DNA from 2 places in the Corynebacterium sp. P3-F1 genome. Region 1 is predicted to be linked to the other one. Evidence: riboswitches for the same ligand, from Rfam matches in the RefSeq annotation. Region 1 holds a riboswitch; the other holds the start of a gene.
The links. A riboswitch is a leader RNA that binds a small molecule or an ion and turns the genes downstream of it on or off. The one in region 1 is predicted to bind thiamine pyrophosphate.
Positions count from the first base shown of each region.

Region 1 (14,823 bases):
CGGCATCAAGGCCGGCGACGGCGTCGATGATCTGGCCGAACTCGGAGTAGCAGAGGTGGGTGTGGATCTGCGTGGTGGGCTGTGCCTCCAGAGCCACGAGGCGGAAGGCGCGGACAGCCCAGTCGAGGTAGGCCGGACGGTCGTCGGCGCGCAGCGGGAGCAGCTCGCGGAGAGCCGGCTCGTCGATCTGGATGACCTTGATGCCGGCCTTCTCCAGGTCGGCGACCTCGTCGGCGAGTGCGACACCGATCTGGTCGGCGGACACGGACAACGGGACGTCGTCGCGCTTGAAGGACCAGGCCAGGATGGTGACCGGGCCGGTGAGCATGCCCTTGACCGGCTTGTCGGACAAAGACTGCGCGTACGCGGACCACTCGGTGGTCATGGCCTCCGGGCGGGAGACGTCGCCGACGACGATCGGGGGACGGGTGCAGCGGGAGCCGTAGGACTGGACCCAGCCATTCTCGGTGACCACGAAGCCGTCGAGAAGCTCGGCGAAGTACTGGACCATGTCGTTGCGCTCCGGCTCACCGTGGACGAGGACGTCCAGGCCGAGGCGCTCCTGCAGATCGATGACGTTCTTGACCTCGGTCTTGAGCGCCTCGTTGTACTGCTCGTCGTTGAGTTCGCCGGCGCGGTGGTCGGCGCGGGCCTTGCGGATCTCGGTGGTCTGCGGGAAGGAACCGATCGTGGTGGTCGGCAGTGCCGGGAGGCCGAGCTCCTTCTGAGCTTCCTGGCGCTCCGCGAACTCCGGCTGACGCTGAACGGTGCCCTCCGGCAGCTTGGCCACACGGTCGGTGACGGCTGCGTTGTGGATGCGGGTGGACTCTGCGCGGGTGCGTACGGCGCGGTCGGAGCGGCCGAATGCCTCCGGCGCGTTCTCCTCGCCGGCGACGAGAGCGGTGATCTCCTCGATCTTTTCGTCGGCAAACGACAGCCACGGAGCGACATCGACCGGGAGGTTCTTCTCGGCGTTGAGGGTGTGCGGGACGTGCTGCAGGGAGGTGGAGGTGGACACGTGTGCGTCAGCGGCAGTGCCCAGCTTGTTCAGCACTTCGACCTTCTCGCGCAGGTTGGCGGCCCAGACGTTGCGGCCGTCGATGAGGCCGGCGACGAGTGTGGTGTCCTTGCCGTCGAAGGCGGCGGCGACGCGTGCCGGGTAGTCGGTGTCGGCGTCGAGGGTCCACGGGGACAGGTCGACGTGGACTGCCTCCGGAGCGACCGTGGCCAGGGCGTTCAGGCCCTCGCGGGCGGAGCCGTACGGGGTGGTCACGTACACGTTCGGGCGGTTTTCTTCGGCCAGGAGCTTGGTCCATGCCTGCTCGGTGTACTTGGCCAGCTCAGCGTCCGGGGTGGACAGATCGGCGACCAGTGCCGGCTCAGCGACCTGGACCCACTCGACACCGGCTTCCTTGAGGGCGGCGAAGACGGCAGCGTAGGCGTCGACAAGCTTGTCCAGCAGCGACCACTCGACCGGCTTGGCCAGGGCGAGGAGGGTGACCGGGCCGACGAGCGCCGGGCGGACCTTGTGGCCGGCCTCGCGAGCTTCCTCGACGAGACGAAGCACGCGCTCCGATGCCGGGGTGATGTCCTGGCCAGCTTCAACCTCGGGCACGAGGTAGTGGTAGTTGGTGTCGAACCACTTGGTCATCTCGAGCGGAACGCGGGTGTCGTTGCCGCGGGCCAGAGCAAATTCCTCGTCCAGGTCGGTGCCGCCGGCGATCAGGCCGACGGTGAGGCCGGTCTCGAGCACCTGGTCGTAGTAGGCGACATCCGCCGGGATGGCGTAGTCCTCGGTCAGGCCGAGGTCGCGCAGATGGTTGTAGGTGTCGATGCGCAGTGCACGAGTGGTCGTGCGGAAGGTGTCGGCGTCGATGCGGCCGGACCAGTAGGACTCCAGCGCGCGCTTGAGCTCACGGTTGGCGCCGATGCGGGGGTAACCCTCGATCGTGGCCTTGGGGAAAGTACTCACAGTTTCTCCTTGGGGGTTTGCTATTTAGGTTCGATTCCGAGCCGCGACAGCAGGTCTTGCGTCACCGCCAGGTTGTTGTGGGTGTAGATGTGCAGGCCGCCCACGCCGGCGTCGAGAAGCTTGCCGGCGAGTTCCGCGGTGAGCTGCATGCCCACCTCGTATTCCTCGTCCGGGTCGCTCGCCGCCGCCAGCTTATCGACGACACGCTGCGGCACCTCGATCCCCGACAGCACGCCCATGCGCTGGGCCCGCTTCAGGCTCGTCATAGGCATGATGCCGGGGATCAGGGGGATGCGCACGCCCGCCATCCGGGACTGCTCCGCGAAGCGAAGGTAATCCTCCGCCTCGAAAAACAGTTGCGTAATGGCGAAATCCGCGCCGAGCCGCTGCTTGGACAAGAGCACGTCCAAATCGAGGTCGGGCGTGGGCGATTCCGCGTGCCCGGACGGGTAGCACGCCACCGAAAGAGCGAGTTTGCCCGCTGCGAGGCGGTAGGCGTTTTCTTCCTCGATCTCCCGGATCAGGGTCAAAAGCTCAGTGGCGTACTGGAGGTAGCCCTCCGGTAGGTGGTCCTCCCCCTCCGGGAGGTCGCCGCGCAGGGCGAGGAAGCCGCGCACACCGGAGTCGATGAGCGTGCGAATCCAATCGGCCAACTCCTCGGTGGGCCCCGCGGTGCACGCTAGGTGCGCGATCGTGGGCAGGTTGGTGCTCTCGCTGAGCCGGGAGATGAAGTCGGCGGTGCCCTGCAGCCACCCGGAGCGGCGGGAGCTGGTCACGGCAACGTAGTCGGGGTTGTAGGCCGCCAAGCCGGTGATGAGGTCTTTCAGCTTCGCCTCGTCTGCATCATGGCGTGGCGGGATGAGCTCGAAACTCAGGGCGGTCCTCGTCTGCCGCTTCACAGCGTGGCGGGCACCGTCGTGTGGTGCTTCGTCGAGGGGGTCCAAGGGCGCAGACGCCGACAGCCTCGACGAAAAGTGTCCTTCAGTCAACGAAGGAGTCCTTTCGTCCTATCGGTTCAGGTGTTCGTTCTGCCGGGCACGCGGGTGTCCGGTTGGCTGGGCTCAGCACTTGGAAACTGGTTGGAATGTAACCCGGCCCGGTTTGAGCGATCAAAGGGGTCCCCTGTTTCCGCGCCCATTGATGCAGTTCACGACTGTTCCGCGTGTGAATATAAAACCGCGAATTTCGCTGAAACTGAACCGAGCGGTTCACTTTCCGGGGAACTATAGCGAAGGACAGCGAAAGTCCGCGACGGTGTCCGCTCAGTTCACTAGTGTGGGGAAGCACATAGCGTTGCTCCACACGACGAAAGGCCAGAACACACGATGAACCTCCGCAATATCCGCATCGCCTCCGCGGTGGCGGGAACACTGTTCAACCGTTACCGCGACCTGAACAACGAGCAGAAGCGCGACGTGTACGAGGCCGTCCGCCTAATGGCGCGCGGCGACAACGACGAGATCAATGAAGACACCTCCAACTTCAGCGCCGCCCGCCTCCAGGCCGGCGATGTGACCCGTGCAGCTCACGCCCGCCTGGACCGCCGCCGCGCCCTGTTCGAGCAAGACCAGCTGGACAAAAAAGAGAAGAAGGAGCTGGAAAAGGCCCTGAAGAAACAGAAGAAGCAGGGCAAGAAATCCGGCAAGTCCGGCAAGAGCGGCAACGGCATTGCCCTTGGCGCCCTGATCCTGGCCCTGCTCGCCGCCATCGCCGGCGGTGTCTACTACCTCATCTTCGGCACCGATTCCCCGGCACCGGCTAAAAAGGCACCAGCCAAGAAGGTTCCGCAGAAGGCGGCGCCTGCGAAGCCGGCAGTGCAGAAGACTCAGCCGCCGACACAGGGTTCCACACGCGTCACCGCCGGTAAGGACCACGGTCCGCTCAGCGAGGAACCTGCGGAGCGCGATGAGGAGCTGCTGAACTCCATCGACGAACAGCTGTCCACGCTGGACACGCTCGATGACGCGCAGCGGGAGAATCCGGGCAAGTAGCAGGGCGAAGCTGGGCGCGGCGGTGCCGAGACACGGGGCTCTCGGTTTTTAGACGCTTGGACTCCGAAAAGAACCTTCCCGCCGCCACGCGGTGAGCAACCGGCCGAGAAGCCGGCGCTGCGGCCAAGGCCTGTCCCCCTTCTTCCTCTCCCTGTCGCTGTGGTTCGGCGGCCTGATTCTGTTCATGGTCTTCAACCCGATCTCCCGCCGCGCTATCGACTCGGGCACCAACCCGGCGCGCGTGGTCATGGGCTCGTGGATCCCCGCAGTCCTGGTCGGTTTGGTGCAGGCCTTCAACCTGTGGGTTGTGCAGGCCTTCGTGCTCAAGGTCGATCCGGTTCACCCGGTGCAGATGCTGCTGTCCTTGGGCTTCATCGCCGCAGTGTTCAACACCGCGATCTTGGCCATTTACGCCCTCTTCGGCCCGTCTGTGGGCCGCTTGATCACCATGGTGCTCATGTCGCTCCAGCTGGTGGCCTCCAACGGCCTCTACCCCCCTGAGGTGCAGCCGGACTTCATCCAGTGGGTCCACTCGTGGGATCCGATGCGATTCTCGGTGGACCTGATGCGCCACACGCTCTTTGGCACACTCCCTGGCGATAACCGCGTCGAAGTGGCCATGGTCGTCCTCGGCGCCGTCGGTGTCTTGTCCTTCCTGCTCGCCATGCTGGGCTTCTGGAAGGAGCGGGTGCTCATGGAGAAGGACATCCACCCGGAGCTGGACGTCTAACCTCTCTGCCCCCTCGCCTCGCAGCTCCGCCCCCTAACGCGTCTGCAGGTGCTCCAAGATGCGCCGCTCCAGCTCGCCGAATTCTGGTGAGCTGAGCACGTCCGTGCCGCGGGGGCGCGGCAGGTCTACGTCGATGATCTCCCGGACGGATGCGGGGCGTGGACTGAGCACCACGATCCGGTCGGAGAGCATGATGGCCTCCCGCACGTCGTGGGTGATCAGCATGGCGGTCCAGTCGTGCTCCGCCCACATCCCCTGCAACCAGTTCTGCAGCTCGGTACGGGTGAGGGAGTCGAGGGCGCCGAAGGGTTCGTCGAGAAGCAGGGTGCTCTTCTCCTGCACGACAGTGCGCAACAGTGCGGCGCGCTGGCGCATGCCGCCGGAGAGCTGGAACGGCAATGCTTCCTCGAATCCTTCCAGCCCGAACTGCGGGAACCATTCGCGGGCGCGGGCGCAGGCCTCTTTTTTGGGTACTCCCTGAACTTCAAGGCCGAGTGCGGCGTTGGCTTCGATAGTGCGCCACGGGAAGAGGAGGTCTTTCTGCGGCATGTAGGCTGTGGTGCCGTCGAAACGCCATTCTCCGGAATCGGGTTGGTCCAGGCCGGCGATGATATTGAACAACGTCGACTTGCCGGCGCCGGATGGGCCGATGAGCGAGACGAACTCGCCCGGCGCGACATCGAAACTCACACGGTCGAGCACCTGGCGGTCACCGAATGCGCGGCTGATCTGGTCGAGCTCAAGCACGCTCGGCCTTCCTTTCCTTGATGTGCCACGGAATGACCGCGCGCTCAATGAGATAGGTGGACAGGTAGAGCAAAATGCTGATCACCGCGGTGACCACCACAGCTGCCAGGACGAGGTCGGTGCGGAACGCGTTCTTCTGCACGCTCATGTAGATGCCCAGGCCCTTCTTCGCGCCGACGTACTCGGCGAAGATCGCGCCCGTCACCGCGTATGTGATGCCGATGCGCAGGGCTGTGAAGAACTCCGGCATCGCGGACGGTAACCGGACCATCCAGAATTCGCGCCATTTCGACGCTCCCATGCTGCGCAGCAGGTTCGATGCTTCGCGGTCGGTGCGGGCGAAGCCTTCGATCAAGCCGATGGAGATGGGGAAGAACGTCACAAGCGCGACCACCAGTGTCTTCGGCAGGAGACCGAAGCCGAACCAAATGATCATCAACGGGGCAATCGCCACCACGGGAATTGTTTGCGAGGCGACGAGCAGCGGGGTCAGCCCGCGCTTCAGGGTCGGCGAGAAATCGATCGCGATAGCGATGAGCCACGCACAGACCAGCGAGAGCGCGAAGCCAATCAGCGTCACCTGCAGCGTGGCGATCGCGTGGGTGCCCAGAATCTCGCGCTGCGCCCACCCGGAGCGGGCCACCTGCGACGGGGCCGGCAGCACCTGCGGACGCACGCCGGTGGCGCGCACCAGTACCTCCCACACCGCCAGCCCGACGAGGACGAAGAGCAGCGGGACCCAAATATTGCTGCTGAGTCCCCGCGCCCGCCCGGCGCCGCCTCCGGCGACCACCGACGTGGAGGCGGAAGCCGCGGGTTTAGTCGGCGATGTACTCATTGGTGAAGTAGGTGCCCCAGTCCGGAGCCTCGGTGAGGGGCTTGTTGGCGTCGTCGACAAGCAGCCCGTTGTCGAACAGGAACTGGCCCAGATCGGCCCAGTGCTCCTGCGTCTGGTGGCCGAACTTGCCGTTCTCGTCCAGCATGTACTTCTCGGAGAGCATGCGCTGGCTCTTCTTCAGGAATTCGAGGTCGGTGAGGATCTCCGGATTCTCCTTCTGCAGGATTTCGGCTGCCTCGTCCGGGTTGTCCACTGCGTCCTGGTAGCCGCGCTGGATGGCCTGGACGAATTTCTTGCTCTCCTCCGGGTGCTCGTTCATCCACTTGTTCCCGCCGATGATGAGCATCTGGTAGCAGTCCGGGAAGCCGTAGTCGGTGTAGGCGAAGTTCTGCAGCTTGACCCCGCGGTCCTCAGCCTCGATGCCCTCCCAAGCGACGTACGGAACAGTGAAGTCGACATCTTTGGAGTACAGCGCCTCGTACGCGGAGGTGCCCAGGGTGACCTCCTCGAACTCGCCCTTGCCGCCGGCGCCGCGGATGACCCCCTTCAGGATCGCGTGGTCTGCCGGAGAGCCGAAACCGCCGAAGGTCTTGCCGTCGAGATCGGCCGGGCTCGTGATGTCGTCGCGTTCGGCGAGAACACTGACTTCGGTGGTCCAGGTCTGCTCGACCGCCAGCACGGAGCGCACGTCCGCGCCCGCCGCCTTAGCCATGGTCATGCGGTCCTGGGTGTCCACCGCGAACTCGGCGTTGCCGGAATCGATGAGCAGGATCGGGTTGCTGTCGTTGTACGGCACGACCTCGACATCCAAACCAGCATCCTTGAAGTAGCCCTTGTTCATGGCCACGTACAGTCCGGTGTGGTTGGTGTTCGGCGTCCAGTCCAGCGCGAAGCGGACCTTGGTCATTCCGTCCTCATCGCCGGCGCCGCCGCCGCACGCCGCCAACATCATCGTGGATGCGAGCGCGGTGAGAAAAACGGCGATTTTCTTGCTAATGCCCATGTACCTCGGCCTTTTTCGGGGCGGACAGGTACAGACGCACGCAATCGTAGCGACCATCCCTCCGCCAGTGCTAACTGGTTCAGGTTCGACGGGTGTCATCTCAGCCTTCGCCTTACGGCGTCGCGGCGGTCTCGGACAGCCACAACGGCACCCCGTGTCACGCATTCCAGGGTATACCAAGGCCTCACCCGGCTTCGTGGGGCTTTCGCTTGTCGACGTTCCATGCTCCCCAACCGCCTTAAACCGCAGAAAGCCTGCGGAAAGGACCACCGTGAAAATTTTCAGACCAGAACTCTTGCAACTTATAGACAGACTGGTACAGTAAACACCACTGTTCGCAGACAGGTCAGTCTATACAGCGATTACCACAAGAAAGGAATCCCAATGTCCACTCTCCTCTCCGTCACTTTCGACAGCCCTTACGAGTTCACCGACCAGAAAATCCGCGAAGGATTCGAACAAGCCATTCCAGATCTGCAGCAGCTCCCTGGTCTGGTCTGGAAGGTCTGGACCTCGCAACCGGGTGAGGGACGCGGTGCCTCCTTCTACCTCTTCGATACTGAAGCTAACGCTAAGCAGTGGGGTGAAGGCCCGCTCGTGCAGACTCTTCAGGACCTTGGCAATTCCAACATCGAGGTGCAGTACTGGGAGGTCGAGGAAGAATTTTCCAAGCAGACTTTCGCTGTCCTCAGCCGCACGAACGCATAAATAGGTAGCACCAGAAGGAACTCACAGTGTCGATCCCCCAATCTGCCCAAGACTTCGGGCTCTTCGATGCCTTGATCGGCCGCCGCTCCAGGCGCGTCGGTCTGGGTGCCACCATTCCTGACGGCCCGCTGGCGTACGAGTCTCCGTTCGAGCCCGTTCCGCTTTCCGACGACGAGCGTGCTCTCCTCGCCTTTGCCGCACTCGGTGTGACCGGTTTCAACCTCGGTATGCCGCACACCGCATCCGGCGAATCCGATAAGGGAGCGAATTACATCGTCCGCTACCTGGGCCGTACGGCTCCGAGCGGTGCTGGCATCGAGTCCAGCGAGATTCTCATCACCGATGACTCGGGTACGTACATCTCCCAGACACGCAACCTGTCTCCAGACAAGATTGCAGAAATTGCGGAGTCGAAGACACTCGATGACTACGTCGCACACGCCAAGAATAATCTTGTCAAGCTTTCCGACGATCCCGTTACTCTCCCAGCAGAATGGGGCTTCATCGATAAACACAACTGGTGGACGGCTCTCCAACCAGGCACCACGTTGATCGTACCGGTGCTGGATTCCGCTGAATACGGTTTGAACCTCCTGAGTCTGCTTTCCGGCGAGGGCACCGTCGTGTGGGACGAGGCTTCGGACAGGCCCATCGGCAAGCCGGAGAAGTTGCTCAAGAGCGGTCACCTCAACGCCGAGATGAAGGTGCCGTACTCCTTCTTCGAGTCCTACCTGTTCAAGATGGCCAACCACGAACTGAGCCTGGCCCCCTACAATGCGCAGCTGGCATTGCAAGCTATCGGCCTAGGCGGATGGTTGTACGGCGGAATCAATTCTGATGCGCTGCTGGGAGCCTTCGCCGAGCAGGGGCACCGAGGCTTTGGTTTCACCTACGATCAGGCAGGACCCCAGAGCATTCCGAACCCGGTCGGCCTGCCCGAGTACTTTGAAACTCTCGCTCCGCCTTTCGTGTCGTCTCCGGGTGAAGCGGTGGAGACATTCATCGACCGCAAATTCGGGCCAGACGGCACGTATAAGTCTGCTCAGGGACCGTACAAGGATCAGCATGGCATCGCGTCGCAGATCCAGCGCGTAACCGATGAGCAGATCGAGTACTACATCTCCGTTGTGGAGGAGATCTACGAGCGCGACGGCCGTTACCCCGGGTCTGGTCCGACCGTTCTCTCCGGCATCTACACCCAGGCCACTCACATCGACCCGGAGTATTACGCGAAGTTCCACAACGACGACGCAATCCTAGAGACCCACCACAACCACTTCCAGGACTGGCACAACGGCGAACAGCCGCAGCGCCGTAAGTAATTCAGGTGTCCGGAACAGCGTCTCTGCGCCGGGAAACGTCTCCCTAGACGGCTGAGAAAACCAAGCAACCCCCTAGCAGTGCAGCATGCACTGCTAGGGGGTTCATTCTGTGGAGCATAGGGGAATCGAACCCCTGACCTTCGCATTGCGAACGCGACGCTCTACCAACTGAGCTAATGCCCCTTAACGGAAACATCTGAAAACGTTACGCTTGTCTCACGCTCACTCCAAAATCACGGCACCCTGCACACCCCGTTGAGTGTGTCCGGCCAATCCGCCTACGGGCGGAGTCTGACTAGTTCCCCTCCGGCACCGCGGCCGGCGTTCGCACCGCCCTGGAACAGATGCGCGGTATCGGCCACCGCTTCGTCCTCATCGACAGCACTACCCCCAGCTAAAGCGCCACACTGACCCCGCGGTAACCCACGGAGATTCATGGGAAACGATCTGGAAAATCCCGCCCACCACAGATGGCGGACGGGATGTGCGGGTCAACGGGGAGCCAGTTTTAGAGGAGGATCTTGCCCACGATCTTGGCGATGCCCTTAATCAGCGAGGACGCACCGTCGCCCTTGAGGAAGGACGGGGTGAAAAGGTCCTTGATCTCGCCGGCGCTCTTGATGATGCCGCTGGTGACGTCGAGGCCTTTCTTCGCGTTATCCAAACGCGCATTGGTGATCTCGATCTGAGCGCGGTCGCGCTTCTGCTTTTCCTCCCAGGTCAGCTTCGCCTTTTCTTCTTTCGCAGCCTTGCCGGTCTTCTCCACCTTCTCAGTCTTCGCAGTCTGCTCAGCCTTTGGTGCCGCCGTTGCGGCGGTGGAGACGGTGGCTGCAGTGTCCGCAGTGCTTGGGGTGTCGAGAGGCGCAGTGGTGGCGGCGTTGGCCGGTGTGGCGGCCAGAACCAGAGCGCCAGCAAGGACGGATGCTGCGGCGACATTGGAGAACTTCTTCATGTTGTGCCCTTTCTTGGTGAGGGTGAGATGTGAAAACGGAAGTGGCGCTCCGTGAGCTCCATGAAGGAATGCTAGGAGCTGAAATGGCCTCCTACTAGGGTGTTTTTAGCCTTCATGCAATGTCGGAACCAAAGTATCCGGGCCAGCCATTCCAGGAAATCGAGTGAGTGCTGCGCAGAGAGCGTCTGGGCGGTCCTTTTGGTCGAGTCTTCCCCTGAAGCACGCAGGCACTTTCGTGCACACCCGCTCGGACCCCCGTTTCACCAAAACAGAAAACCCTGCACCATGCGGTGCAGGGTCTCGGGCTGTGGAGCATAGGAGAATCGAACTCCTGACCTCCTCCTTGCAAGGGAGGCGCTCTACCAATTGAGCTAATGCCCCTTTGTTCCGAACTGGTGGGCCTAGCAAGAATCGAACTTGCGACCTCATCGTTATCAGCGATGCGCTCTAACCGACTGAGCTATAGGCCCGCTCGGAACTTCTAGAACATTACCCAGGCGACCCGTTGAACACCAAATCGCCTGGTCATCTTCGTATTCTGAATGTCTACGCTATGACTTGAGCACCCTTGACCACCCACTTGCACGGGAGCGGGTGCTGGCATATCAGCGGTAGTCGGTCAGCTCGAGGCCGAGTCCGCCGACGAGGTCCGTCAGTGCGTTGTAGATGAACGCGGTGAGCGGGGCCATGATGGCCACGAACACCACGCCGATCGCACCGGAGAGGCCCGCGAGGGCGATCACGAGGGGGAAATCGATGGCGGTGTCCCCACCCACGCCACCGATGAGCGAGTTGAAGGAGTCGACCACTCCGGCGGCGTCGACAGCCACGTAGAGCAGTGACACGGCAATCAGCCAGGCGGCAAAGCCGACGAGCGCCATGAGGATGCCCACCTTGAAGGCGCTCCCGGGTCGAATCCGGGTGACGCTCACGTTACGTACTGCCATGCGTTATTCTTTCCCGTCCGCATCGCCGGATTCAGACGACTCGTCGTACTCGTGGTTTTCGCCCACCTCGTCGGTCTCGACGGAGTTGACGTTCACCGGCTCAGCGCCCTGGTCGAGGGTCTTCTGGCCCTTGGCCACAGCGGTGGCTTCCTGCTCGCCCTCGTCCTCGACATTGACGTCGATGGCGAGGAGCTCGTTGCCCTCAGCCAGGTCCACGAGGCGGACACCCATGGTCGCGCGGGAGGACGGACGGATCTGGTTGATCTCGGTCCGGATCACACCGCCGGCGGCGGTGATGGCGAAGATCTGGTCGTCTTCCTCCACTGCGAGTGCACCGATGAGCTTTCCGCGCTTCGGGGTGTACTTGAAGGTCATCACACCCATGCCGCCGCGGCCCTGCGGGTTGTACTCGGAGATCGGGGTGCGCTTGCCGTAGCCGCCGGAGGTGGCCACGAGCAGGAAGTCGTCGTCCTTCACGGTGGTCATGGCCAGCAGCTGGTCGTCGCCGCGGAAGCGCATGCCCTTCACACCGGCGGTGGCGCGGCCCATCGGGCGCAGCTGCTCGTCGTCGGCGGTGAAGCGGATGGACTGGCCCTGTTCGGAGACGAGGAGGATGTCGTCGTCCTCGCTGACCAGGGAGGCACCGATCAGGGTGTCGCCCTCGTTGAGGTTGATGGCGATCAAGCCGGCGGAGCGGGCGGACTCGTAATCGGTCAGGCGGGACTTCTTCACCCGGCCGTCGCGGGTGGCCAGGACCAGGTACGGAGCGTCCTGGTAGGTCTGGATCTGAATGACCTGGGCGATCTTCTCTTCCGGCTGGAATTCCAGCAGGTTGGCCACGTGCTGGCCGCGGGCGGTGCGGCCTGCCTCCGGCAGTTCAAACGCCTTGAGGCGGTAGACGCGGCCGAAGTTGGTGAAGAAGAGGATCCAGTCGTGGGTGGAGCAGATGAAGAAGTTCTTCACCACATCGTCCTGCTTCAGCTCGGCGCCGCGGACGCCCTTGCCGCCGCGCTTCTGGGACTTGTAGGCGTCCACCTTGGTGCGCTTGGCGTAGCCGGTGGCAGTGATGGTGACCACGACGTTCTCGCAGGCGATGAGGTCTTCCTCGGTGACATCGCCGGTGGCGGCGACGAGGCGGGTGCGGCGCTCGTCGCCATGCTTGTCCACTACCTCTGCCAGCTCGTCGGCCACGATCTGGCGCTGGCGCTCCGGCTTAGCCAGGATGTCCTTGTAGTCGGCGATCTCGGCCTCGATGGCGGCCAAATCGTCGACGATCTTCTGGCGCTCGAGAGCGGCAAGACGGCGCAGCTGCATGGCGAGGATGGCGTCGGCCTGGACCTCGTCGACGTCGAGAAGCTCCATGAGGCCCGTGCGGGCCTCGTCGACCGTCGGCGAACGACGGATGAGCGCGATGACCTCGTCGAGCATGTCCAATGCCTTGACCAGGCCGCGCAGGATGTGGGCGCGCTTTTCGGCTTCGTCGAGGCGGAACTGGGTGCGCCGGACAATGACCTCGACTTGGTGGGCCACGTAGTAGCGGAGCATCTGGTCGAGGCGGAGGGTGCGCGGCACGCCGTCGACAAGCGAGAGCATGTTGGCGCTGAAGTTCGACTCGAGCGGCGAGTGCTTGTACAGGTTGTTGAGCACAACGCGGGGCACGGCATCGCGCTTGAGCGTGACCACGATGCGCATGCCCACGCGGTCGGAGGACTCGTCCTCGATCTTGGAAATGCCGGTGAGCTTGCCCGCGGCGACCTGCTCCGCAATGCCGGAGATGAAATTATCCGGGTTGACGTTGTACGGCAGCTCGGTGATGACAATGACCTGGCGGGTGCCCACTTCCTCGATCTCGGTGACACCGCGCATGCGGATGGAACCGCGGCCGGTGGTGTAGGCGTCTTTGATGCCCTGGTCGCCAACGATGAGGCCCGCGGTGGGGAAATCCGGGCCCTTCACGCGTTCCATGCACGCGTCGAGGGTGGTCTTTTCGTCGGCGTCGTGGTTGTCCAGAATCCAGTAAATGGCCTCCGCCAGCTCGCCCAGGTTGTGCGGCGGAATGTTGGTGGCCATACCCACGGCAATACCGGAAGAGCCGTTGAGCAGCAGGTTGGGCACCCGAGACGGCAGTACAACGGGCTCTTGCGCTTTGCCGTCGTAGTTGGGCACGAAGTCCACGGCATTCTCGCGGATATCGCGCACCATCTCCATGGACAGCGGCGTCATCTTGCACTCGGTATAACGCATCGCCGCTGGGCCGTCGTTGCCGCGGGAGCCGAAGTTGCCCTGGCCGTCCACGAGCGGGTAGCGCATGACCCACGGCTGGGCGAGGCGCACCAACGTGTCATAAATCGCGGAGTCGCCGTGCGGGTGGAATTGACCCATTGTGTCGGAGACCGGGCGCGCGGACTTCACGTAACTGCGCTCCGGGCGGTAACCGGAGTCGTACATCGCGTAGACAATGCGGCGGTGCACGGGCTTCATGCCGTCGCGCACGTCAGGCAGTGCGCGGCCGACAATGACGCTCATGGCGTAGTCGATGTAGCTGGTCTGCATCTCCTCATTGATGTCAATGGGGAGAATACGGTCGCTCTCGCTACCGCCACCGAAAATATCGTCACTCAAGGTTCAAGGCCTTCCAGTTAGAAATGTTCATAAAGCAGTTTACGCACCGCATGAACCATTCCCTCGCTGCCATGCGGTATCATAGTGATACCATCACGGCATGGCTATGACGCTCAGGCTGTCCGCCGAGGAAGACCGCGCGCTCGTTCTGCTCGCAAGCGCATGGGGGTGCAGCAAGCAGGAAGCAGCGAAACGCGCGATAGTCATTTCGGCGAGCAAGTTGCTTGACGACGCCGCAGTGGCCTCCCTCGCCACCAGCACCATCCCCGGCCGCGCCGCGTTGCAGGCCCGGATCCGCCGCGCCCGACCGCATGAAGCCGACTGATACGACTGATCCCACCAATCCGCCCACCACAACCAGTACAACCAGCACGACAAGCACGACAAGCACGAATCTGCCGACCGCATCCCATGAAACCTCTCAGCCCCGAACAGCTGCTCATCATCGCCGATGAGTGCTGCACGACGTGGGGTGTGACCGTGCGCAGATATTCCGCAATCTGCGCAGCCGCAGCGATTCCCGGCGCACGGTTGGAAGGACTTGCCATCTTCGACTCCCCCGCCGCCGCGGCCTCCGCGCTCGCCCGTGGCATCGAGCGCCTCGAGCCGCTGACTGACCACAACGAGGCTTTCGCCGGCTACGCCGCGGAGATCTACCGGCGCTGGTGCGAGAGCGACTGATTCATTGCCCCGGACAGCAGGCCGGGGGCACTCGCCTTAGAAAGCTCAGCAAAAAGAAGCTGACTTCGGCCGTTGTCGCTGAGGCACTTTCCGCCTCGTTGCTCGACGCCTCCGCCGCGGATGCGGCGGAGGACCGTTCCTCTTCCTCCAGCACTGTGACTGGGAACCGCGACAATGCGGGCGCGATCCCGGACGGCTATGAGGCTCCGGATCAGGGGCCGTTCGCTGGCGTGTACACCGGTTTCGCGCCGCTCTCGCTCTTCTTGTCTGCCGCGGCTGTGGCGGGGATCCTCGGAGCGATCGCCCAGTT
Region 1 covers NZ_CP129965.1:1,289,688-1,304,510, reverse strand. Annotated here, with positions in the region: gene metE (5-methyltetrahydropteroyltriglutamate--homocysteine S-methyltransferase) at 1-1,972, opposite strand, end outside; gene QYQ98_RS06070 (methylenetetrahydrofolate reductase) at 1,993-2,961, opposite strand; gene QYQ98_RS06065 (hypothetical protein) at 3,298-3,963, shown strand; gene QYQ98_RS06060 (YhgE/Pip family protein) at 4,055-4,693, shown strand; gene QYQ98_RS06055 (ABC transporter ATP-binding protein) at 4,727-5,440, opposite strand; gene QYQ98_RS06050 (ABC transporter permease) at 5,433-6,278, opposite strand; gene QYQ98_RS06045 (ABC transporter substrate-binding protein) at 6,259-7,281, opposite strand; TPP riboswitch at 7,320-7,446, opposite strand; gene QYQ98_RS06040 (YdhR family protein) at 7,666-7,989, shown strand; gene QYQ98_RS06035 (hypothetical protein) at 8,016-9,311, shown strand; tRNA gene QYQ98_RS06030 (tRNA-Ala) at 9,422-9,494, opposite strand; gene QYQ98_RS06025 (hypothetical protein) at 9,820-10,263, opposite strand; tRNA gene QYQ98_RS06020 (tRNA-Ala) at 10,572-10,644, opposite strand; tRNA gene QYQ98_RS06015 (tRNA-Ile) at 10,657-10,733, opposite strand; gene QYQ98_RS06010 (DUF3566 domain-containing protein) at 10,869-11,210, opposite strand; gene gyrA (DNA gyrase subunit A) at 11,214-13,832, opposite strand; gene QYQ98_RS06000 (CopG family transcriptional regulator) at 13,933-14,157, shown strand; gene QYQ98_RS05995 (TetR family transcriptional regulator) at 14,244-14,513, shown strand; gene QYQ98_RS05990 (hypothetical protein) at 14,612-14,823, shown strand, end outside.

Region 2 (14,823 bases), 500 kb from region 1:
CTGGGCCGTATCTCAGTCCCAATGTGGCCGTACACCCTCTCAGGCCGGCTACCCGTCGACGCCTTGGTAGGCCATTACCCCACCAACAAGCTGATAGGCCGCGAGCTCATCCCACACCGAAAAAACTTTCCACCACCGACACTAAACGGCAGTCCTATCCGGTATTAGACCCAGTTTCCCAGGCTTATCCCGAAGTGCAGGGCAGATCACCCACGTGTTACTCACCCGTTCGCCACTCGAGCACCCAAGCAAGCTTGGGCCTTTCCGTTCGACTTGCATGTGTTAAGCACGCCGCCAGCGTTCATCCTGAGCCAGGATCAAACTCTCCACAAAAAGTTTCAACAAAACCAGTGAAACAGGCCGTGAAAAGCCCAAAACCCAACCAAAACAAACCACACCACACAACACAACAAAAACCCATCGCATCATGCAGCCTGGCAATCCAAAAATTACTAGAACAAACCCACAAAAGGGTCCATCCACATTGCCACCCCCTCCGACGAGGAGAAAAGAGCAACAACAAACATCCAATCAGCCAATGCAACCAACCAGAACAGTGTCATCCCATCAATGGTTCAAACAACACCGACCAGCACACACCAAAAAGTGCACAAACAGCCACACAAACCAACCAGACAAAAACAATTGGCACACTATCGAGTTCTCACACAACACACGCACGCTCTTCCAGATTCCGTTTCCGTCATCTTTCCGAAGCGGCTTGTTCGACATTACTTTGCGGTGACACTGCGTGTCAACTCGCTCGCAATATCTATTTTTTCTCGCCGCCATCTTCTGTTCAGTCCCGTTAACCGGTTCTTAACGTCTCGCGGCGACGAGATAGAACATTAATCCTATCGATTCATATAACGCAAATTCCAGAAGAATTACGCTCTCTAACTGCGCTTTTAAGGGCCGCCCGACCCTAGAAATACGCAGCAACCGGACCTCGTGATGTTTCAACCACATCGATATCGGTGTCGAAGATCTCCGTTAGGAGTTTGGAGCGAATGACCTGCTCGGGAGTTCCGAAAGCCACGATCTTCCCCTCCTTCACCGCACAGATGTGGTCGGCGTAGCGGGCAGCGAAGTTGATGTCGTGCAGTACGACGATGACTGTTCTGCCCAGGTTGCGTGCGGCGTCGTGCAAGTGACGCATCATCTCCACCGAGTGGGAAATATCGAGGTTGTTGAGGGGTTCGTCGAGAAGCACGTACTCGGTTTCTTGGGCGAGCACCATTGCCACGTACGCGCGTTGCCGCTGCCCGCCGGACAGCTGGTCCAAGTAGCGCCCTTCGAGTTCGGTGAGACCGAGGAAGTCGACGTAGCGCGAAATGATCTCTTCGTCTTTGCTGGTCAGCCGTCCGCTGCTGTAGGGAAATCGCCCGAATCCGACGAGTTGGCGCACGGTGAGCTTGGTGACAAAGTTGTTTTCTGGACGCAGGATCGACAGCTCTTTGGCTAGATCTTTTCCCTTGATGGACGAAAAGTCGCGCCCGCCGACCGCCACCGTTCCGGAGTCTTTTTCGAGGAGCCTTCCGATGATGGTCAGCAACGTCGACTTACCGGCGCCATTCGGGCCGATGAGCGCCGTCATTCCTCCGGAGGGAATCTCCAGGTCAATGGGGCCGATCGAGGCGTCATGCCCGTAGACTTTTTCGACCGACGAGAGTTTGATCACAGCGTCCCCTTTCTCAGGATCATGACGAGAAACACTGTGCCGCCCACCAATTCGATGATGATCGACACGATTCCTTGTGCGTAGAAGATGTGGTTCATAACAAAATAAGCACTGGCCAGAACCACGAATCCGATTAGTACGGCCATCGGGAAGATGTAGCGGTGGTCGTAGGTGTCAGCGCATTGGTACGCGAGCGTGGCCACGAGGAAGCCGAGGAAGGTCATCGGCCCCACCAGCGCGGTGGAGACCGCCATGAGGACGGAAACGAGAACCAACACGTAGATCGCGTGCGCTCTGTGGTTCACGCCGAGGTTGATCGCGGGTTCGCGTCCGAGAGCCACGACGTTGAGCGTGCGCGAATGCATATAGACCAACAGCGCCGCAGCCAGCGCCAGCGGAATGGCCACCGGGAAGTATGCGGGGTCGGCGTTGTTCACAGAGCCGAACAGGCGCGCCGTGAGCACGTCGAATTCACTTGGGGTGAGCATGCGCTGCATGAACGTCGACAAGCTCCCGAGCCCGCCGCCAATTACCACGCCAATGAGCAGCATCGCGTGCATGTTGTTGCGTCCTGTCAACAACCACGAATACAGCAGTAGGGAGAACCCGACCATGATCACCAGCTGGATCACGAACATCTCCAGGTCCCGGGCATTGGCCAGTCCTACCGCACCGAAGAAATAGACAGTCGAGGTGTGGACCGCCACGTACAGCGCCTCAAATCCCATGATCGACGGCGTGATGATGCGGTTGCCCGTCACTGTGTGGAACGCGACCGTCGCCGTCGCCTGACATAACGCCACCACAACCATAACCAGAAGGGAGTTAGCCCGCCGTTGCGCGATGAGCCAGTAGCCGCGCGTCGAGGGATCCATTGGGTTACCGTAAGACAGCAGACCCCACGAGCACAGCAGGGCCACGACCACTAGGCACGCCAGGATGAGCCAGTAGCGCCTTTTACTTGTCGACGATTGGAACGCCCCCACGTGCCTCGCTCGAGCGGGAGTGGTCTCTATTGTCACGATTTCACCTGCCTGACGATGAGAACCACGAAAACTGCGGCGCCGACGATGCCGAGAATGACCGACACGGGAATCTCGAACGGAGCGATGATGGTTCGGCCGAGGATGTCGCAGACGGTGACGACCGCGATGCCCACCAGGCAGACCCACGGCAAGTTGGAGCGCAAGTCGTCGCCGCGGAACATCGACACCAGATTCGGCACGATCAGCCCGATGAACGGCAGCATGCCCACCACCACGGTGACCACGCCAGAAGCGACGGCCACCAGCGCGACACCGAGCAGCACGACCCGCTCGTAGTTCAACCCGACATTAGTGGCGACATCTTTACCCAGCCCAGCCACGGTGAGCCTGTCGGCGAAGGTGAACACGACCACGGCGACGACGCCGACGATCCACAGCACCTCGTACTGGCCGCGGATGATGGAGGTGTACGAGCCCGCGAACCAGACCCCGAGCGATTGGAGCAGGTCAGTCTGCATGGCAAAGAAGGTCGACACTGCACTGACAACAGCCCCGAGCATGATGCCGATGATGGGCACGACCAGTGACGACTTCAACGCCACACGCCTCAAGAAACCGAAGAACACCAGCGTCCCCACGAAAGCGAACGCCACAGCGACGAGCATGCGGACGGTCAACGACGAATCCGGAATGAAGTACAAAGCCGCCATCAGCCCGAGGCCGGCCCATTCAGTGGTTCCGGTCGTGGTGGGCTCGACGAAACGGTTCTGGGTGAGCAGCTGCATGACCATTCCGCTCATCGCCATCGCTGTTCCGGAAAGAACGAGAGCGATAGTGCGGGGCACTCGTGTGGTCCAGAACATCTCGGCCCCGTCCGCGCTGCCGCGGATGTCGTACTGCCCCACTGCCAGCGAGAGCGCCAAGAGTGCCCCGACGACGGCGACACCCGCCGGCAGGGCCCAAGACGTCGATAAGCGGGCCGGCACTAAGCAGTTGCTTCCCACTTGTCGGCGAGGCCGTTGAGGATCTCGGTGTAGGTGATGATCGACTCATTGGTGTAGGTGTCCGCAGGTGCGATGTAGACGCCGTCTTGTTGGATCGCGGCGACGTTCTTGAGAGCCTGGCTGTCATCGAGCACCTTCTGGGCAGGTGCGGATTCTTCTGTGCGGACGCCGGCATCGCGGTCGAGCACCATCATGAAGTCCGGGTTCGCCTCTGCAATCGCCTCGACCGAGATGTCATCGTCCTGGTGGTCGTCGGACCCGTTCTCGATCTCGAGCGCCGGAGTCAGGCCGAACATGTCGAACAGCGGCCCCCACGTGCGCCCCACCCTCGGTGCGACGTAGCCGATCTCACCGCCGGAAACATTGACGGCCATGACCTTCACGTCCTTGTTGTAGGCGTTGCGCGCACGGTCGAGCGCCGCGTTGAAGTCGTCGATCATTTTCTGCGCATCCTCCTCGTGGCCGAAGATCTTACCCAGCCCCTCTACCTGGCGGATGAACTCTTGGTCCAGCGGCTCGCCGTCGCGCGGCTCGAGGTCGACGAGCGTGGCGTCAGGCACGAGCTGCTCGATATCGGAATTGTGCTGGGAGAAGCGCTGGCCCGAGATGACCACCTGAGGTTCAGCGGCCACGATAGCCTCGAGTTTCGGCTCGCGGTGGTTGCCGATGTCGACGATGTCCTCGTTGTCTGCGATACCCGGGATCGTCTCAGGAACCAGCGCTCGCGCCGCTGCGACTGGCTGCACGCCCCACAGGTCCAGAATCTCGAAGCTGCGGTTGTCCAGCGCCACGACCGACACCGGGTTCACCGGAACTTCTTTGCTGCCTTCGTTGTCCTCGATGGTGACGGTCTGATCCGTTGTGGCTTCCGCCGACGTGTTTGAAGCCCCGGCACTGGAGTCGTCCTCCGCAGTGCAGCCGGCGAGAGCCAAAGCGGCAGCTGCGATGACTGCGGCAGCGCCACATGCCGGACGGCGGAAAATGGATGGTTTCATGAGGACTCCTCGGATCGGGAATAGGTTAGCTTTGCACAGGCCCACTAAGAGTCAATATCTTTCAGTCAAGGTTCTTCCATTGGTCCGCCAGTTCGTTGAACATTCTCGTGTAGGTGATGACCGAAGCCGTGTCCTGCACATTCAGCGGAGCAACGTACACACGGCCCTCTTCGACAGCTTCGAGCTTCTTGAGCTCCTCGCTGCCGGTAAGCACCCGCATCGGCGGAACGTACCCTTCAGCGGAGAGGACCTTCTGCGCTTCACTGACGAAGAGGAATGTCGGCTTCGCTTTCGCCAAGGTGGGAGTATCCGCGGGATCCTCAGGCTTCAACGCGGGTTTGAGCTCGAGCATCTCGAACAGCGGCTGCCACAGCGCGTCGCCGTCGGCCGGCTGAACGGCTACCTCTTCCCCATTGAGGGACAGCGCAGAGAACGTCCACTTCTCGGAGTGTGCCTCGATGGCGCGCCCACGCGCTTCGGAAAACTGTTTGTCCAGCTCGGCGGCTTCTTCTTCGCGGCCCAGGATTCTCCCGAGGATCTGTGCTTGACGCACCATTTCCCAGTCGAGCGGTATTCCGTCGCGGGGTGAGAGATCCACGAAAGCCGCATCAGGTCGTTCCGCGGCGGCACCTTCCGTTGTTCCCGATACGACGAGATCTACCCCGCTATCCGCTTCGCGCACATCCGCGCCCATTGCTTCGAGTAGTTCGCGGGAGCGGTCGTCGAGGGCAGCGACACTCTCCGGTGCGTACGGCACGCTCTTGGTGCCCTCGTTGTCCTCGACCTCCACCGTGGATTCGCTGGAAGACACGGCCGCGGTCGTTCCTTCCGTCTCCAGCTGCCCGGATCTAGCCGACTCACCGGTAGGTGCGCAGGAAGCTCCGAAGGCCGCGACAGAAATCAACACCGTCGCCTGCGTTATTGCTCGTTTCATCGGCTCTGAATACTAGCGCATACGACGAAACCGCCGGCCAGAAACTGACCAGCGGTTTCACCGTTCGTGGAGATGCCGGGAATTGAACCCGGGTCCTTCGCCACTGCACCAGGGCTTCTCCGTGCGCAGTCCGCGCAGAATCTCTGCTCGGCCCTCCGGATCAGGCGAACATGACCGGATGACGGGCCCAGCCGGTGAAAAAGTGTCCCCTCCGCGCCTCACCGGCACGGCGAGAGGGCAAGCTCCCTAGTCGATGCCAGGATCCGGGACGGGAGCGGGCCCGGCCTGACAGACACGCGGTCGCTACTTAGGCAGCGAGGGCGTAGTCACGCTGAGAGTTCTTCTCTGCGTTTATAAAGTGCTGCGACGCTTCAATCGGTGGTCTCCAGCCTGCACCGGCACGCTTCCCCTGGTTTAGTCAGCGAAGTCGAAACCAAGTCATCCCCTTCGCTTCCTGCGGCGGGAACATGCGTTGCAACCGCAGGAGAGACAACTGTAGCGCCGATCAACCGCGCACGTCAAGCAGGTGCGACGCGCAAGAATTCGACGACGGCGTCGGGGCCGGCATCGACTGCGAGTCGGACGGCGCGAGCGACGTTGACCGGGTCCATCTTCGGACGGTCGCCGTGCTTCGGGTCGGCGAGCATGTCGGTGTCGGTGCGGCCCGGGTGGATCGAGGTGACGCGGACCTGCCCCTTCTCCTCTAAGCGGAGCGCATCGGTGAAGCCGCGCAGCGCGAATTTGGAGGCGCAGTACGCGGTGTTCTCTTCCACGCCGTGAAAGCCGGCACCGGAGTTGATGGTGATGACGAGTCCACGGGAACGTCGTAAAGCGGGCAGAAGCTCGCGGGTGAGCGTGACCGGCGCGAGCACGTTGATCTCCATGGTCTCGCGCCATTGCTCGGCGTCAATCTCGTCGAACGGCGCCTTGTGCAGCACACCCGCGGCGTGAACGACGATGTCCACGTTCTCCACGCGGCGCGCGGCTTCGACGATCGCGTCGGTGTCGCGCAGGTCGACCTCGAACGGCTCGGCACTGGGCAGCTTATCGACGACCTCGCTCGCGTCCTTCGACGCACCCACCAGGATGTGGTGGTCTTTGCCCAGCTCTTCCGCGATGGCGCGGCCGATGCCGCGGGAAGCCCCCGTGATGAGTGCAGTTTTCATGCCTTGATCCCCTTGAATTTGCGGCCGAGTTCACGCGCGATCTCGCGGTCCTCGGTGCGTTTCTTGATGTCCTGGCGGCGATCGTAGTCCTGCTTGCCCTGCGCAAGTCCCAGCTCAACCTTGACCAGGCCATCTTTGAGGTAGAGCTTCAACGGAACGAGCGTGCGGTTGCCGTCGCGCACTTTGCCTTCGAGCGTGTCGATTTCCCGGCGGTGCAGCAGCAGCTTGCGGGTGCGGCGCGGCGAGTGGTTCGTCCACGACCCCATCGAGTACTCGGGGATGTGGAGGTTGCGGAGCCAGACCTCGCCGTCGTCGATAGTCGCGTATGCCTCAACGAGCGACGCCTTGCCGTCGCGCAGGGACTTGATCTCGGTGCCCTGCAGGACAACGCCTGCCTCGTAGGTGTCCAGGATGGTGTAGTCATGGCGGGCCTTGCGGTTGGACGCGATGACGCCCGGGCCGTCCTTCTTCTTTTTCTTCGCCACGACTAGACCTCCTATTTTCGCACGTAAGAGCGCAACGCTACCTGAGCGACCAGTCCAGATGCAACAAGCGCGATCAAGCCAACCAACGGCATGACCGTCCACACCGCACTATCCGGCAGCTTGGCGATGAGCAGATTCTCGTACACGCCCGACAGCATCGGGTCGACGATCTGGGATTTGATCGCCCACACGCCGAGAGTGGAAATGACGGCACCGATGAAGACCGAGATCAGCGCCTCGAGAATGAACGGAGCCTGCGTGAACCAGCGTGTCGCACCCACCATGCGCATGATGCCGATTTCCTCGCGGCGGCTGTACGCGGCGAGTTGCACCATGTTCGCGATGAGGAACGCGGCAGCCAGTGCCTGTGCTGCGGCAATGAGGAATGTCGCGTTGCGGAAGGAATCGAGTGAATCCGCCACGCCCCGGACATCGCTGGCTTGGTCCGCGACATAGGAGACCTGCGGCATATCGCGTACCGCGTCGATCGGCTCAGTGTTCGTCGGATCTTGCAGCCTCACATGCAATGCCGCCGGCATCGAGTCCTTCGATGTCTCTTGCACGAGCACCGGATCGGATTCCTTGAACAATTCCACGAATCGCTCGTAGGACTGCTCTCGGTTACGGAAAGTCACAGATTCCACGCGGTCGTCCGCTTGCAGCTTGTCGCGAATTTCCGCGCAGCTTGTCGACGAACAGTCCTTGTCTCCTTCAGAAATCTTCTCGTCCAGCTCCACCATGACCTCGACACGGTCCAAGTAGAGGTCCTTGGTCTCGCTCGTAACCTTTGACATGAGCACGCCCGCGCCGACCAGCGCCAAGGAGAGCGCCGTGGTGATGATCAGGGCGATCGTCATGGTCAAGTTGCGCCCAAGACCGCGGAATCCCTCGCGGAAAATGAAACTCCAGTTCATGCTTATGCCCCCATCGTTCCGTACACACCGTGGCTCTCGTCGCGGACGAGCTTGCCCAACTGCAATTCAATGACCCGCCGACGCATATCGTTGACTGCGCGCGCATTGTGCGTGGACATGATAACGGTCGTGCCCATGCGGTTGATGCGGGCAAGCAGCGCCATGATGTCGTCGGCGGTGGAAGGGTCGAGGTTGCCCGTGGGCTCGTCGGCAAGCAGCAGATGCGGACGGTCCACGAAAGCGCGCGCGATGGCCACTCGCTGCTGCTCGCCTCCGGAGAGCTCGTTCGGCATGCGGTTCGCCTTCGCGTCGAGCCCCACGATCTCAAGTGCCTCGGGGACCAGCTTCTTGATCTTCGCCTTCGGCTTGCCAATCACCTCCAGTGCGAACGCCACGTTGTCGTAGACGTTGAGCTTGGGCAGCAAGCGGAAGTCCTGGAATACGTAGCCGATGGACTGACGGAGCTTGTTCACCTCCTTGCCCTTCAACGCATTGACGTGAAAGTCGCCGAAATAGATGTCTCCCGAGGTCACGTTTTCCTCGCGGATGAGCAGCTCCAGAAACGACGACTTGCCCGAACCCGACGGGCCGATCAGGAAGACGAACTCACCGTTGTCGATCGTCAGCGAGATGTCGTCGAGAGCCGGCCTCGTCGATGTCGGATAGACCTTTGTCACATTCGAGAAAGTGATCACACGTGCCACTCTAGTGACAGAATTCAATGTCCGGGAAATCCCACTCCCCGAAACCGCAAGTGGGTTACGAGCTTTCTGACTGCTGCTCGGCCATCCTCCACCGAATCCCCGCTTCGAGAAACCCGTCGATGTCCCCGTCGAGCACCTTGTGCGGGTCGCCCACCTCGTAGTTGGTCCTCAGGTCTTTGACCATCTGGTACGGGTGCAGGACGTAGGAGCGCATCTGGTTGCCCCAGCTGGCGTTACCTCCGGCCCCGAGGGCATCGAGCTCGGCCTTTTCTTCCTGCCGCTTGCGTTCCAGCAGTTTGGACTGCAGGACGTTCATGGCCGATGCCTTGTTTTGAATCTGGGACTTCTCGTTTTGGCAGGTCACCACGATCCCGGTGGGTTCGTGGGTAATACGCACCGCGGAGTCGGTGGTATTCACGGACTGGCCTCCGGGCCCGGAGGAGCGGTAAACATCGACGCGGATATCGGAGTCCGGGATGTCGATGTGGTCGGTCTGCTCCACCACGGGCAGGACCTCGACCTCGGCGAAGGAGGTCTGGCGCCGGCCCTGGTTGTCGAAGGGCGAGATACGCACGAGCCGGTGCGCGCCCTGTTCAACCGACAGCTGGCCGTACATGTATTCGCCGTGGACCACGAAGGTCGCGGACTTGATGCCGGCCTCTTCAGCGTAGGAGATGTCGTAGACATCGACCTTGTGCCCGCTCTTTTCCGCCCAGCGGGTGTACATGCGCATGAGCATTTCCGCCCAATCAGCGGCGTCGACACCGCCGGCACCGGAGCGGATATTCACCACTGCCTCGCGCTCGTCGTATTCGCCGGACAGCATCGTCGTCACTTCCAACGACGAGATCTGGGCTTCGAGGTCGGCCAGTTCTTCGCGGGCAAGCGATGCGTCGCCTTCTTCTTCGGCGAGCTCGTACATGACCGGCAGGTCCTCGAGGCGCTGACGAAGTCCCGTCACCTTGCGCAACCTCGCCTGCACGTTGGACAACTCCGTGGTCACCTGCTGCGCATGATCCGGATCGTCCCACAAACTCGGGTCGGCGGCCTGTTGCTCCAGCTCACGCGCGCGTGAATCCATCTCATCCAAGTCCATGACCGACTCAATCGTGGTCAAGGTGGTGTCTAGGGATTGAATCCGGTTGCTGGTCTCTGGCTGCATAGGTGCGAAGTCTAGTGGACATCGGGAATCGCCCTTGCACGCCCGCCGGAACGCCTACACTGTGAAACTGCACCCACACGGGCGCCCGTGGCAGCGGGCTGAGATCGCACTGACTTTCAACGCCGTGCGAGCACCGTCCGAACCTGTCTGGTTAGCACCAGCGAAGGAAGTAAGGAGCAGCTCATGGCTGATATTTACGCGACCGAAATTCACCCGAAGCACTCGTACGCCCCCATTGTCAAAGATGCTCTCGAGGTTCCGGAGACAGCGATTGAGCTGGATGATTCCCCGTCCGGCCCGAATGAGCCTTTCCGCGTCTACCGCACGCGCGGCCCGTGGGCTGAACCGGAGGAGGGCCTGCCGGACCTGCGCAGCGGATGGATTAAGGACCGCGCCGATGTGCAGGAGATCCCGGGCCGCGCACGCAATCTTGAGGATGACGGCACGCGCGCGCTGAAGCGGGGGGCGCCCAGTGAAGAATGGCGCGGTGCGGCTCGACCAACGCTGCGCGCTAAGAACGGCAAGCGCGTCACCCAGATGCACTACGCGCGCAACGGCGTGATCACCCCGGAAATGAAATTCGTGGCCCTGCGCGAGCACTGCGATCCGGAGAAGGTCCGCGAGGAGGTCGCTGCTGGCCGCGCGATCATTCCGAGCAACATCAACCACCCGGAGAGCGAGCCGATGATCATCGGCAACGCATTCTTGACCAAGATCAACGCCAATATTGGCAACTCCGCAGTGACCTCCTCTATCCGCGAGGAAGTGGACAAACTGCGCTGGGCCACCCGCTGGGGTGCGGACACGGTAATGGATCTGTCCACGGGCAACGACATCCACACCACCCGCGAGTGGATCCTGCGTAATTCCCCCGTCCCCATCGGCACGGTGCCGATCTACCAGGCTCTGGAGAAGGTGGGCGGTATCGCCGAGGACCTGACGTGGGAGATTTTCCGCGACACTGTCATTGAGCAGGCTGAGCAGGGTGTGGACTACATGACCGTGCATGCGGGCGTGCGGTTGCCGTATGTCCCGCTGACGTCGAAACGCGTCACCGGCATCGTTTCCCGCGGCGGCTCGATCATGGCCGGATGGTGCCTCGCGCACCACAAGGAATCCTTCCTCTACGAGAATTTCGACGAGCTGTGCGAGATCTTCGCGGCATACGACATCGCCTTCTCGCTCGGCGACGGCCTCCGCCCCGGCTCCGTCGCCGACGCCAACGACGCCGCCCAATTCGCAGAGCTGAAGACCATCGGTGAGCTGTGCAAGCGTGCCTGGGACCACGATGTCCAAGTGATGATCGAAGGCCCGGGCCATGTGCCGCTGAACATGATCCAGGTCAACAACGAGAAGGAAGAGGAATGGTGCGGCGGCGCACCGTTCTACACGCTCGGCCCTTTGGTCACTGATATCGCCCCCGGTTACGACCACATCACTTCCGCCATCGGCGCCGCTAACATCGCCATGGGCGGCACCGCGATGCTCTGCTACGTCACCCCCAAAGAACACCTTGGTCTGCCGAACAAGGATGACGTGAAAACCGGCGTGATCACGTACAAAATCGCGGCCCACGCCGCCGACGTGGCAAAGGGCCACCCGGGTGCCCGCGACTGGGACGACGCGATGAGCAAGGCCCGCTTCGAATTCCGCTGGAACGACCAGTTCGCCCTCTCCCTCGACCCCGAAACCGCCCAGGCGTACCACGACGAGACTTTGCCCGCCGAACCCGCGAAGACCGCGCACTTCTGCTCCATGTGCGGACCGAAATTCTGCTCGATGCGCATCAGCCAGGACATCCGCGACGAATTCGGCGACGCGATCGACGAGGCGCTCGACGACAAGAATAAGAAGCTCATTGCCGATCTGGGCATCCCGAGCTTCGCCGGGGGCACCGATTACCGTCGCGGCGAGCGTGAGATGGCCAAGGAATTCCATAAGCTCGGCTCGAATGTCTACGTTCAGGAATAATGGCGGCTGTGTCTACCGCAGCTTTCATTGAATCGCACCGCAATTCCACCGATGCCGAGCTCGCCCGAGCCCTCGTCGAAACAGCCGGGGGTTTGGCGCTGAGCATGCGCGACGACGGCCTTGAGACGGGCCAGAAATCGTCCGTGTCGGACGTTGTGACTAATGCCGACACCGCCGCCGAGGAATTCGTCGCGGGAGCACTCGAGGCGCTGCGCCCCGAGGACGGGATCGTGGGCGAAGAGGGGGCGGAGAAGACGTCGGCAAGCGGGCGCACATGGGTGATTGACCCGGTTGACGGCACGTACAACTTCGCATCGGGCTCCGATTATTTCTGCTCCGCGCTCGCTCTCGTCGAGGGCGACGTACGGGAACCGGCGCGGATTCTGACCAGCGCGATTCACCGCCCCGCGCTCGCCACCACGTGGGTCGCGGAGGACGGCACCGCGACACGGAACGGATATAAGCTCGAGCCGCTTATCGACGCTCCACTGCCCCACCTCGCCCTCGCCACCTATCTCCACCCGACATCGATGACCGACGACGGGATCCGGAACGCATGGCTGAGAGCCACGAACAGTGCCGCCACCGTGCGCATGTTCGGCGCCGGCTCCATCGACCTAGCCACCGTCGCATCCGGCGGGATCGGCGGCTGGCTGCAGCACTCCGTGGCCGATTGGGATTGGCTCCCCGGCAAGGCGCTCGTTGAAGCTGCCGGCGGTAAGGCAGTCAAAGTCGGCGCCGGCGGGGTCACCTGGTGTGTCGCCGGAAACCACCAGCTCGTCGGCGAGCTGGTAGCTAAGCTTGAGCAGCATGGCTAACTACTCTGACGACCTGGCCCTCGCTCTCGAGCTCGCGGACCTCGCCGACGCAATCACGTTGGAGCGCTTCGAGTCCGCCGACCTCAAAGTGGACACCAAACCCGACATGACCCCTGTCTCCGACGCCGACGTGGCAGTCGAGAGTGCCTTGCGCGAGAAATTGGGCACCACCCGCCCCGCCGATGCGGTGCTCGGCGAAGAATTCGGCGGCAACGTGCAGTTCTCCGGACGCCAGTGGGTCATCGACCCAATTGACGGCACCAAGAACTACGTTCGCGGCGTCCCCGTCTGGGCCACCCTGATCTCACTTCTCGAGGACGGCGAGCCCGTCGTCGGCGTGGTCAGCGCTCCAGCCCTCGCCCGCCGCTGGTACGCCAGCAAGGGTGCCGGGGCTTGGCGCACATTCGCCGACGGCAGCGTCACCCGCTTAGGGGTGTCGGGGGTTGGGGCGCTAAGTGATGCGTCGATAAGCATCTCGTCCTTGAGCGGCTGGCGCGACCGCAACTTGCGCGACCAGCTGATCGCGCTGACCGACGATGCGTGGCGTCTGCGCGGCTACGGCGACTTCTTCTCCTACTGCCTTGTGGCGGAAGGTGCCGTGGACATCGCCGCTGAGCCGGAAGTGTCGCTCTGGGACTTGGCTGCGCTGTCCGTCCTGGTCAGCGAAGCTGGCGGCCGATTCACCTCGCTTGCCGGCGAAGAAGGCCCCCACGGCGGCGATGCCGTGGCCACCAACGGCCTGCTGCACGACGAGGTGCTCGGCCGCCTGAACTAGCGCGCTAAACGGAAACCGTTGCCCACGCCCGGCACGGCGTTAAGGTCCCGAATGATCGCGTCAATATTCGTGGACACCGTCGGGGCATGGATCGGCCCCTGCAACGGCGTCGAGCAGGCCAAGTTGGCGAACCTCGGGATCGAACTCCCGTTAACCATCCCCACCAGCCGCGTCCCCGAGTACAGCGGCGCACCGGAGTCCCCCGGCATCGCGCACACCTGCGATTGGATCCGGACCCCGTCCGCCATCCAGGTCATTCCACAGGTCACGCCCGTGGCGTAGCCGTTCTTGCACAACGTGTCCCCGGTTCGCGCCGCCCCACCCGTCGAGTGGATCGTCGTGCCGTTGTAGCTCGCGGTCAGGTCAGCCCTGGGCCCCAGCTCGATGACGGAGTAATCGAGCGCGCCGTTCTTCCGCGCGATCCGACCTGTGGGACCCGCGGCGAAGGAGTCCGCCGCAACTACCTGGTCGCCGATATTGCCACAGTGCCCAGCGGTCAAAGCCACCTTGCGCCCCGCGGCATCCGTACCCACCGCGGCGACAGTGCACATGCCGTAAAGACCGACGTAGATCGGCGCACCCGCCCCGAACAATGCGCGCCCCCGGGCCGCCGCGTTCTTCGCTTCCGGGTTAGCCCGCTGCGCGTCGAACCACGACCCGGGCACGCGGCGCAGCACACCGTCCGCGAACGGCTTGCCCGCCATCACCTTCGCCGCCGGATCAGTGCGCCACTGGTAATTGGGGTCAGTTTGAACCTGCGCCTGCGCCTGCGGCGCAGCCACGAGCCCCAGAGTGGTCAACACGGCAGCGGCCATTGTCCGGATCTTCATACGGTCATCCCTTCTCTCCCCAGTGGAAATGAATGATCCCACCGTACCCCACTGTGAGCTCTCTACAATGGCGCGCATGGCCAAGGATCAACATCCAGAAAACACCCCCGGAGGCCCCTCCGTGAAAGACGGCGAGCTGTACGAACACCTGCGCGAGGAAGGCAACTCCAAGTCCAAGGCGGCCGCCATTGCCAACGCCGCGGCGGACAGCTCCCGCCAGGAGGTGGGCGAGAAGGGAGGCAGGTCCGGCTCGTACGAGGGCTGGAGCCGCGACGAGCTCTACTCCCGCGCCCAGGAGTTGGATATTCAAGGCCGTTCCGACATGACCAAAGACGAGCTGATTGAGGCGCTGCGCAATGACTGACCTGGATCTCCGCTGCTACTTCGTCACCGGCGCT
Region 2 covers NZ_CP129965.1:1,791,745-1,806,567, reverse strand. Annotated here, with positions in the region: rRNA gene QYQ98_RS08580 (16S ribosomal RNA) at 1-333, opposite strand, end outside; gene QYQ98_RS08575 (ABC transporter ATP-binding protein) at 926-1,681, opposite strand; gene QYQ98_RS08570 (iron chelate uptake ABC transporter family permease subunit) at 1,678-2,697, opposite strand; gene QYQ98_RS08565 (ABC transporter permease) at 2,700-3,653, opposite strand; gene QYQ98_RS08560 (siderophore ABC transporter substrate-binding protein) at 3,653-4,666, opposite strand; gene QYQ98_RS08555 (hypothetical protein) at 4,728-5,600, opposite strand; RNA gene ssrA (transfer-messenger RNA) at 5,665-6,046, opposite strand; gene QYQ98_RS08545 (SDR family oxidoreductase) at 6,119-6,766, opposite strand; gene smpB (SsrA-binding protein SmpB) at 6,763-7,251, opposite strand; gene ftsX (permease-like cell division protein FtsX) at 7,263-8,165, opposite strand; gene ftsE (cell division ATP-binding protein FtsE) at 8,168-8,860, opposite strand; gene prfB (peptide chain release factor 2) at 8,925-10,031, opposite strand; TPP riboswitch at 10,099-10,217, shown strand; gene thiC (phosphomethylpyrimidine synthase ThiC) at 10,215-12,002, shown strand; gene QYQ98_RS08515 (inositol monophosphatase) at 12,002-12,820, shown strand; gene hisN (histidinol-phosphatase) at 12,813-13,595, shown strand; gene QYQ98_RS08505 (S1 family peptidase) at 13,592-14,425, opposite strand; gene QYQ98_RS08500 (Rho termination factor N-terminal domain-containing protein) at 14,502-14,789, shown strand; gene QYQ98_RS08495 (thiamine phosphate synthase) at 14,782-14,823, shown strand, end outside.
Region 2: linked by a shared signal. The riboswitch ahead of thiC (phosphomethylpyrimidine synthase ThiC) and the one ahead of QYQ98_RS06045 (ABC transporter substrate-binding protein) in region 1 are both predicted to bind thiamine pyrophosphate.